DNA from 2 places in the Nonomuraea marmarensis genome. Region 1 is predicted to be linked to the other one. Evidence: predicted binding sites of a transcription regulator. Region 1 holds the regulator's gene; the other holds the start of a gene.
What was found. Region 1 encodes LexA, which represses DNA repair genes until DNA is damaged. Its sites were predicted from a motif close to TCGAACANNTGTTCGA; they were not measured.

Region 1 (5,069 bases):
GTGACCCACCGCGACGGGCCCGCGGGCGCGTTGCGGGTGCAGGCGGGCGTCCGGGTACGCCTGCCGCGCGCGCTCGACGCGGACGGGAAGGCCGTGTGGGTGTCCGACGCCAGCGGGGAGGACGGGCTGGAGATCGGCACGCCCGGCGGCGAGGTCAGGACGCTGGCCGCCGGGCAACTCGGGCGGGTGCTCGAACTGGAGGCATCGCCCGACGGCAAGCACGTGGCAGTGGCCACGCATGACGGGCGGCTGCTGGTGGTCGACCTCGAGTCCGGAAATATCCGGGAACTGGATCGGACCACGCAGGGGGACGTCAGCGGGCTGACGTTCTCGCCCGACTCGGGCTGGCTGGCCTGGGAACATCCGCATCACGAACCGCTGTCGCAGATCAAGATGGGGCGGGTGGACGGTACGTCGGTGATCGACGTGACGCCGGTGCGGTTCGCCGACTACGACCCGGTGTTCAGCAAGGACGGGAAACATCTGGCATTCCTGTCGGTGCGCACGTTCGATCCCGTTTACGACGCGCACGTCTTCGACCTGTCGTTCCCTGCCGGGTGCAAGCCGTACATCGTGCCTCTGCAGGCCGCCACGCCGTCGCCGTTCGACCCCTCGTTGCAGGGGCGCGGGTTCAACGGCGAGGACGACAAGCCCGGCAAGGAGGAGAAGAAGGACGACGCGCCGCCGCGTACCGAGGTCGATCCCGAGGGGCTCGCCTCGCGGGTCGTGCCGGTGCCGGTGCCCGCCGGGCGGTATCACAACCTGCGTACCGCGAAGGACGCGCTGTTGTGGCTGCGCTACCCGCTCGCGGGGCAACTCGGCGACGGGACCGAGTCCACGAACGAGATCGTGCTGGAACGCTACGACCTCAAGAAGCGCGCCAAGACCGAGCTGGGCAGGGAGGTGCGCTCGTTCGAGGTCAGCGGCGACGGCACCAGGCTCGTCACCAACGGCAAGAACGGCCTGCAGACCCGCGCCGCCGGGGAGGGCGACGAGGTCGTCACCATCGACCTCGACCGGATCACCGTGCAGCTCGACCCGGTCGCCGAGTGGCGGCAGGGCTTCCGCGAGGCGGGGCGGCTCATGCGCGACCACTTCTGGCGCGAGGACATGAACGGCGTCGACTGGCAGGCCGTGCTCGACCGCTACGAACCGCTGGTCGAACGCATCGGCGCCCATTCCGAGCTGATCGACGTGCTCTGGGAGACGCAGGGCGAGCTGGGCACCTCACACGCCTACGCCTACGGCAACGGCGGCGGCTACGACCCCCGGCGCCGCCAGGGCCTGCTCGGCGCCGACCTCTCGCGTGACGCCGACGGGGTGTGGCGGGTCACGCGCATCCTGCCCGGCGAGTCCTCCGACCACGCCGCCCGCTCGCCGCTCCTCGCGCCCGGCGTGGCCGTCCGTCCGGGCGACGCGATCGTCGCGGTGGGCGGGCGTCCGGTGGATCCGGTACGCGGCCCCCTCGCCCTCCTCGCCGGCACCGCCAACCAGCCGATCGAGCTGACCGTGCGGCCCGCCGCCGGTGGGGACCCGCGCCGGGTCGTGGTCAGCCCGATCGCGGACGAGTCGCAGCTGCGCTACCACGACTGGGTGGAGAGTCGCCGGGCCCACGTCAGGGAGGCGTCCGGCGGCAGGCTCGGATACCTGCACGTGCCCGACATGGTGGCTTCCGGGTGGGCGCAGTTCCATCGGGACCTGCGTACCGAGATGGCTTATGACGGGCTGGTCGTGGACGTGCGGGAGAACGGCGGCGGGCACCTGTCTGAGCTGGTGCTGGAGAAGCTGTCCCGCAAGGTCACCGGGTGGGCGCGGGCGCGCGGGTACGAGCCGATGCGGTATCCGGAGGACTCACCTCGGGGGCCGATCGTGACGATCACCGACGAGTTCGCGGCCTCCGACGGTGACATCGTGAGCGCCGGGATCAAGAACCGTGGCATCGGGCCGCTGGTGGGGACCCGGACGTGGGGCGGGGTGATCGGGATCGACTCGCGGTATTCGCTGGTGGACGGGACCCGGGTCACGCAGCCTCGGTACTCGTTCTGGATCGACGGGCAGGGGTGGGGGGTGGAGAACCACGGGGTGGAGCCGGACATCGAAGTGGTGATCACACCGCAGGACCGGGTGGCGGGGCGGGATCCGCAACTGGAGAAGGCGATCGAGCTGGCTCTGGCCGCCCTTGAGGAGCACCCGGCCGCGACTCCGCCCGACCTGCCGCCGCTGCCCTGACACTGGCTCGCGTCCGTCTGGTCGCCATCCTGGCGCGCGTCGCTGACGGCGCGTGCCAGCTCACCACGGCGGCTACGACGTCCACTCCGGACCATGGCCGTTCGGCCGAAGGACGGTGCGGCGAGGATGACCGCCTGGCCTGGGTGGTGTCGTACCCCGTGCATGTATGTGTTTTTGGCGCGCGCCGGAACGCGGCGCGACGCATGACGCGCGCCCGAGTGGCCGTCGGTTACGACGTCCGATTACAACCGGCGGAGGACTGCTACGACCTTGCCCAGGACGCTGGCCTCGTCGCCGGGGATGGGCTCGTAGTTGGCGTTGTGCGGGACGAGCCAGACGTGGCCGTCCTTGCGCTTGAAGGTCTTGACGGTGGCCTCGCCCTCGATCATGGCGGCCACGATGTCGCCGCTCTCCGCCACCGGCTGCTGGCGGACGACCACCCAGTCGCCGTCGGCGATGGCGGCCTCGATCATCGAGTCACCGGTGACCTGCAGGAGGAACAGCGTGCCCTCGCCGACGAGCTGCTTGGGCAGCGCGAAGACGTCCTCGACGCTCTCCTCGGCGAGGATCGGGCCACCGGCGGCGATGCGGCCGACGAGCGGCACGTAGGCGGCCGTGGGGCGGCTGATCGTGGGCTCGTCGTCGCTGGCGTCGGGGTCGACCCACAACACGGGCTCGCCCGGCAGGCGCACCTCGAGCGCGCGCGGCCGGTGCGGGTCGCGGCGCAGGTAGCCCTTGCGCTGCAGCGCCGTCAGCTGGTGCGACACGCTGGACGTGCTGGTCAGCTGCACCGCCTCGCCGATTTCGCGCATGGAGGGCGGATATCCGCGCTGTTGCACCGAGTCGCGAATCACTTCGAGGATCTTGCGCTGTCTGGGAGTCAGCCCCAGGGAATCGCGCCGGCGCACCGCGAGGTCGCTGACCCCGTTTGCGTCATCCCGCTCACTCATGCTCTTCCTCCTCGCCTGGCGGCCCGCCTCACCGGCGAACCTCCCGGTCCGTGGTCTTGATGTCGCACACAGCGACCGTATCGCTGTTGAAGATCATCTTCAAACAATTGTTCGAGTCTTCCTCGAAATTGTCGCCAGTGTGGTGTACAACATCGTACGGGAGTTCGATCGACACCGTGTTCGATTTGCTGATCTTTTATTGGGCCTTTTCCAGGGGTCACACGGCGGGAGGTCATCCATGCGAACGACCACGAATACGGACACGACCAGCGAAGACACCAAACGACTCACACTCATCGCCGATGCCACGCAGGGCAAGGATCGACGGGGAGACAATACGCGCTCGGGGGCTGGATCCCGCGGGAATTCCGGCAAGAGGTTGGGGCCCCGTTCGAGTGGCGGGGGGCGGCGTGAGGGCCCTTCGTCCGGCGGGGGTGTGGCTCGGGGGCGCGGAAAGCCCTATTTGCGGCTTGTCCCGTCACCGCGTCCAGGCGCCCAACTGCAGGGCCGGGGAGGTGCCGACGCCGACACCCTCGATGCAGGGGGGCGTCGAGGGCAGGCCATAGGGGCGGAGGGCGGCACAGGCGGCGGGCGAAGGCCACCAGAGACGTCCAGGGCCGGTGCTGATACGGGTCGCGCGCGCAGCGCCGGCGGCGACGCGGGTGGCGGGCCGGGGGCTGGCCGCGTTCGGGGGCGCGGGCCGAGGGCCATCCCCGGTGGGGGCCGGGGGATGGGGGGCGGCGTTGATGGAGGTCGAGGGGCGAGGGCGACCAGTAGGGCGGTGCGGGGGTCGGCTGCTGACGGGCAGCGGGGATGGGGCCGGAGGGCTGCGAAGCGCCGCGAGCAACGGGCTGAGAGGCGGCGCGAGCGACGCGGATTGAGGTGGCGTGAGCGGCGGGTGGCGGCGCGGCTCAGGCGTCGTTCCGCCCCGCCGGTGCGGCTGACTCGTCGCGGGCGGGTCGTGCTGGTGGTCGCGGTGGCGTTATTGTCGCTGGGCGGGTTCTGGCTCGGGACGCGCACGGCGGGGCATGCGGCGGTGAAGGTCGTGGTGCCCAGCCATGCGGGGTTGCCCTGGGTGGAGGTGCACAAAGGGGACACGCTCTGGGTGATCGCCGACGCGCTCGCCCAAGGGGACGATCCCGGCGTTGTGGTGGCGGAGATCAAGCGCTTGAACGGCCTGCCCGACTCCATCATCCGCCCCGGCACCCGCCTCTACGTCCCAAGCGACACAACCGCCTTACGCTGATCGCCGGGTCGCCGGGTCGCCGGGGCTGGGGTGGGGCGGTCTCAGGTCGATTGGTTGCCTGGTCGGCTCCGGCTCCGGGGTTTCTGATGTCTCGGTCGCGCGCCGTTGACGGGGGACGTGGATGTGGCACGCGAACCGCAGGGTGGCGCGCGCCCCGGGCGTCCTGGGCACGTGCGGTGGTGCACGTGCGCTCGCCTAGTGGGCTGAGGTGTGCCGGGAGGCGCGATTTGTGGCCTACGGGGTCTCCGGTACCTTTGTGAGGTTTGTTCACGAACGAGCGCCCATGCAACTCCTGTGACGTCTCTACCGGCGGGAACATCGTTCAGCGGCCCGGTGTTGATGGCGACACGCCCGAGTCAGGAGGGATGGCGGGGCTGATCAGCGACTTCAGTTCGATTGGGGTCGGTCAACTTGCGTTCATGGTCGCTCGCTTCTACGGTTGGACCACAACATCTAGTAGTTACACCGATGTAGTTCACCACACCTTGTGTTTACGTGACCGCTCCATGGACAACCGTGGGGCGTGCGCGAGCATCCCGCTACGTGCGCGGTGGTGGCCATAGATGGAGGCGAAAGCGTGCACTGTCCGTTCTGTCGCCACCCTGACACCAGGGTCATCGACAGCCGCTCCACGGACGACGGCG
Region 2 (5,069 bases), on a different contig from region 1:
GTCACAAGCGCGCCACGTCAAGCCCGGCCACCAGGATCGATATCACCCCAAGACTGACCGGGCGTCGACTGGTAAAGCCGACACCTCGCCTGCCTCGATCGCCCGAGCTCGTTCGTCCGTCGTTCACCGGTATGGCAATCCGCGCTGCGCGGAGTAACTCCTCACTGCCGTCGAGGTTATGCGTCGAACAAGTCACGAGCAAGCAAACGCGTCATCAAGCGTGTCTTACAGGCTCGCATCTCCACACTTAGCCCCATATCACCCCTTACCGCCCGAATTGCCGCTGAGGCAGGGGTCGGCCGAGCCTGGCCGGGTTACGGGTGCGCACCATCACAGGGGCAAACCGAGTCACGCCGACTTCGGACGCGCATGGAGGCAACCCCAGGTACGGAGACGGACCCGGCGCGAGCACGCGGCCGGGGCGCGGGCACGAAGCGCAGCCGCGAGCGTGGGCGCAGTCGTGAGGACGGCAGGTTATGGAAAGTCCTCCTCCAGTTCGATGCCCTCCTGTTCGAGCGCCTCCCGGATGACGCGGAACGCCAGCCCCGAGGAGTAGCCCTTGCGCGCGAGCATGCCCGCCAAGCGCCGGGTACGAGTCTGCGGGTCGAGGGATCGGGTGGCGGCGAGTTTGCGTTCCACCAGCCGCCGGGCCGTCTCCGCCTCCTGGTCGGAATCGAGGCGCTCCACGGCTTCGTTCACCGTGTCGGTGTCCACGCCCCGATGGCGCAGCTCGGCCGCCAGGGCACGCTTGGCCAGGCCGCGACCATGGTGCCGGGAATCGACCCAGGCCGCCGCGAATGCCTCGTCGTTGATCAGGCCGAGCTCGGAGAAGCGACCGAGGACCGCCTCGGCGGCTTCCTCCGGCACGTCCCGTTTGCGAAGGGCTTCGGCGAGCTGGGCTCTCGTCTTAGGGGCCATGGTGAGGAGGCGAAGGCAAATGGCCCGGGCCACCGACTCCGGATCGGCCTCGGGTCCAGCACCGGCAGGGCTCTCTACATCAGGCCCTCCGGGCAGCCGGCCCCGCGCATCCTTCCCAGCCCGTCCGTTGGACCGGCCCGATCGGCGCCCTCTGCCCGATCGTTTCTTACCGACGTCCGCCTGCTCGTCCGAGAACCAGCTATTCCCAGCCAATACCTCGGAATGCCACCCGTCGCCCCGCTGGTCACCGGATGCAGCATCCGCACCCGAACGCCGGCCGACACCTTCCTGACCGCCGGTAAGAGCCTGTCCGCCCGAACGCCGGCCGGCGTCCTCCTGATCGCCGACGGCCCGATCAACGATGACCTGGCCACTTAGCCCGGCTTCGGCAGCGCTGGGTTGGCCTTCGTGGGCCTCCGCGGATGACGGTTCTGAGGAGCGGAGGCGGGTGCGTTGTTCGCTCCACTCGTCGACCGATGGCCAGCCACCCGCAGCCGACCGAGCCACGTCACGCCTGCGTGACGAGGTGCCGTCGTCACGAAGGCCTGGCGAAGTGGCGTCACGGTCCTGTGACGAGTTGTCGTCCGTTGCGGAGTGGGCGGGCCAGGCGCCCCCGGCTTGAGGGTGGGGCGCCTGTGGCCGGTCCGTGTCACTCATAGGACTACCGATCAGACGTCACCCGGCTTCGGGGTGGGCTTCGAGGCCCGCCCGGAGGGGGCGGCGGCCGGGGCCGGGGTGGGGGCGGGCTCGGAGGGAGTGTCGAGGCGGGGACCCACGCCCAGCTTGTCCTTGATCTTCTTTTCGATCTCGTTGGCCATGTCGGGGTGGCTCTTCAGGAAGTTGCGCGCGTTTTCCTTGCCCTGGCCGAGCTGGTCACCCTCGTACGTGTACCACGCGCCGGACTTCCGGACGAAGCCGTGCTCCACGCCCATGTCGATGAGGCCGCCCTCACGGGAGATGCCCACCCCGTAGAGGATGTCGAAGTCGGCCACCCGGAACGGCGGGGCCATCTTGTTCTTGACGACCTTGACCCTGGTGCGGTTGCCGACCGCCTCCGTGCCGTCCTTGAGCGTCTCGATGCGGCGAATGTCCAATCTGACCGAAGCGTAGAACTTTAGGGCCTTTCCGCCCGTTGTGGTCTCAGGTGATCCGAACATCACCCCGATCTTCTCGCGGAGCTGGTTGATGAAGATGGCGGTGGTGCCGGTGTTGCTGAGGGCACCGGCGATCTTGCGCAGGGCCTGGGACATGAGGCGGGCCTGGAGGCCGACGTGGCTGTCGCCCATCTCGCCCTCGATCTCGGCCTTGGGCACCAGCGCGGCCACCGAGTCGATGACGATGATGTCGACGGCGCCCGACCTGATCAGCATGTCGGCGATCTCGAGCGCCTGCTCGCCCGTGTCGGGCTGGGAGACCAGCAGGGCGTCGGTGTCGACTCCCAGCTTCTTGGCGTATTCGGGGTCGAGGGCGTGCTCGGCGTCGATGAACGCCGCGATGCCGCCGGCCCGCTGGGCATTGGCCACCGCGTGCAGGGCGATCGTGGTCTTGCCCGAGGACTCCGGGCCGTAGACCTCGACGATGCGCCCGCGCGGCAGCCCGCCGATGCCGAGGGCCACGTCAAGGGAGATCGATCCCGTGGGGATCACCTCGATGGGGGCTCGGGCGTCATCGCCCAGTCGCATGACGGAGCCCTTGCCGAATTGCCGCTCGATCTGAGCGAGGGCGGTCTCGAGGGCCTTCTCGCGGTCGTTGATAGCCATGGGAACTCCCCCTGGAGAGTCGTGGTCCGATCAGTCGAGTGAAAGCTACGGCCTGCCACCGACATTTTCATCGACAGTCGAGGAAGACGTGGTCCATCGTAGCCGAACGGCTGTTCGATCTCAGCAGGAACACGCAGGTGGCCGCAATTAGCCGTCTCGGGGGCGGCGAGCAGGCGGAGGGCCGCACCAACGCGGGCACGATCCGGCTCACCGCGCCTGACGGCAGGGCCATCCAAGGCGCGATCGGCACGTCCTGGCATCCTCATGGACCCGAGCGTGATCCCGCGATCTCGTCAAGTGATGTTCACAAGGGTCCCCATCAGCGTGTTGCGAGGCGGGTGAGCTGGGGAGACTCTCTGCAGGGGCGAGAGTTGGAGGGGCACGTGGCGAGTGGCTACACCGGGGAACGGCTTGCCCATCTGGAGGCACTCGCCGAGTTGCTGCCCAGCCAGGGCCTGGTGAGCCGCATGATCGGCGGCGACGATCCGGTGTTGTGGGTGTGGCACCCGCGCACCGGCCGCCAGACGATCGTCTTCGCCACCCCGTCGGCCCGCGGATGGCTCTTCCTGTGGTCGCCCGGGGGTCAGGGCCGCGCGGACGACCTGGAACGTACGGCCGCCGCGCTCCGGCAGACCCTGGACACGGCGCAGACCTAGCGCAGCCTGGGTGAGACGTCCTCGACCTGGCAGACGGCGCGCCAGACGGTCTTGGCGCTCTCCCCGTCGGCCAGCGCCTGCATGACCGTGCGCCCGCCCAGCGGGGCGATCACGTAGTCGCGGGCCCACGACTCGGCGTACGTCTCGCCGAAATGAGCGTTCATCCGTCTCCAGAACTCGGTCAGGCGCATGAACTCAAGTATGGAATCGCCCGGGGTGTGGGTAAGACACACGCATGCCAAAGACCCCCAAGTCTTCACCCCCGAAGACAGCCAGGACCAAGGCCAACCGGGCCAGGCGCCGCCAGTTACTGCTCGCGCTGCGCCTCGCCGTACAGAAGGAGAAGGGGGAGCGATCGGAGCGGCACGCGGGCATCAGGCAGGCGCCGCGTGCGGGCAAGCCGCGCACGCGCCGGGCGTCGCGACGTTAGAGCACGTCACAGCACCCGCGAGCCGTACATCTCACCGAGATGGTCGGCGAGCAGCTCCAGGCGGGCGCCGTCGGGGTCCTTGAAGTAAATGGAGGCGCCGCTCTCTATCTGGTGCGGCACGCCGGCCATCTCCAGCTTCCCGCGCAACCGTTCCCAGGTGGCGGGGTCGACGGAGATCGCCACGTGGTGCAGCCCGCCCAGCACTTCCTGGTACGGTCCCAGGTCGAGCCCCGGGAAGTCGAAGAACGCCAGCAGGTTTCCGTTGCCGATGTCGAAGAAGAAGTGATTCGAGCCCTTGTAGTCGCGGTTCTCGATGATCTCCGTCAACGGGAACTCCAGGAGGTCCTGGTAGAACCGGATGGTACGCTCCACGTCCGATGAGAGCAGGGCCATGTGGTGCAGGCCGCGTGCGCTGCTCGATGGCCGGTGCGGTAACACGTAACGCTGCCTGATGTCGGCACGGCGAGCCTCAATGGCCGCATAGTCAATGCTCACGGTCGCTGTATGTCCGCCCCGGCCACCGCTCAATCACCTGCCGCCGGGACAATGCGTTTTCTGTCGGTGCGGCGAGGCAGTATGTGCTGGTGAGCTCCCTCGACCACTTCAGCCAGGTGACCAGGCAATGGTTCACCGGAGCCTTCCAAGCGCCCACGGCCGCCCAGGAGGGGGCGTGGGAGTCGATCGCGCGCGGCGACAACACCCTGGTCGTCGCGCCCACCGGGTCGGGCAAGACGCTGGCGGCCTTCCTTTGGTCCCTGGACAAGCTGGCCTCGGAGCCTGCCGGTCGCAAGGGGACGCGGGTGCTCTACGTGTCGCCGCTCAAGGCCCTGGCCGTCGACGTCGAGCGTAACCTGCGGGCGCCGCTGGCCGGGCTCAAGCAGACGGCGCGCAGGCTCGGGGAGCCGGTGCCGGAGATCTCGGTGGCGATCCGTTCGGGTGACACGCCCGCCGAGGATCGCCGGCGGTTCGCGGCCAAGCCGTCCGACATCCTGATCACCACGCCCGAGTCGCTGTTCCTGCTGCTCACCAGCCAGGCGCGGGACGCGTTGCGGGGTGTGGAGACGGTGATCGTGGACGAGGTGCACGCGGTCGCTGCGACCAAGCGCGGCGCCCATCTGGCGCTCAGCCTGGAGCGGCTCGACGCGCTGCTCGACCGGCCCGCCCAGCGGATCGGGTTGTCGGCGACCGTGCGGCCGGTGAGCGAGGTGGCGGCGTTCCTGGGCGGGATGCGGCCGGCCACCGTGGTGCAGCCGCCGTCCGAGAAGCGGATCGAGGTCGAGGTCGTCGTGCCCGTGGAGGACATGA

Region 2: the regulator LexA is predicted to act here: its motif matches at 2,781-2,796, upstream of recA (recombinase RecA).

Annotation. Positions count from the first base shown of each region.
Region 1 is NZ_JBICRM010000013.1:102,798-107,866, reverse strand. Features, by position in the region: gene ACFLIM_RS22535 (S41 family peptidase) at 1-2,229, shown strand, start outside; gene lexA (transcriptional repressor LexA) at 2,472-3,179, opposite strand; gene ACFLIM_RS22525 (LysM peptidoglycan-binding domain-containing protein) at 4,114-4,425, shown strand; gene nrdR (transcriptional regulator NrdR) at 5,003-5,069, shown strand, end outside.
Region 2 is NZ_JBICRM010000002.1:236,060-241,128, reverse strand. Features, by position in the region: gene ACFLIM_RS04120 (regulatory protein RecX) at 475-918, opposite strand; gene ACFLIM_RS04115 (hypothetical protein) at 1,141-1,296, shown strand; gene recA (recombinase RecA) at 1,587-2,678, opposite strand; gene ACFLIM_RS04105 (hypothetical protein) at 3,062-3,334, shown strand; gene ACFLIM_RS04100 (DUF3046 domain-containing protein) at 3,331-3,525, opposite strand; gene ACFLIM_RS04095 (hypothetical protein) at 3,570-3,764, shown strand; gene ACFLIM_RS04090 (VOC family protein) at 3,771-4,259, opposite strand; gene ACFLIM_RS04085 (ATP-dependent helicase) at 4,346-5,069, shown strand, end outside.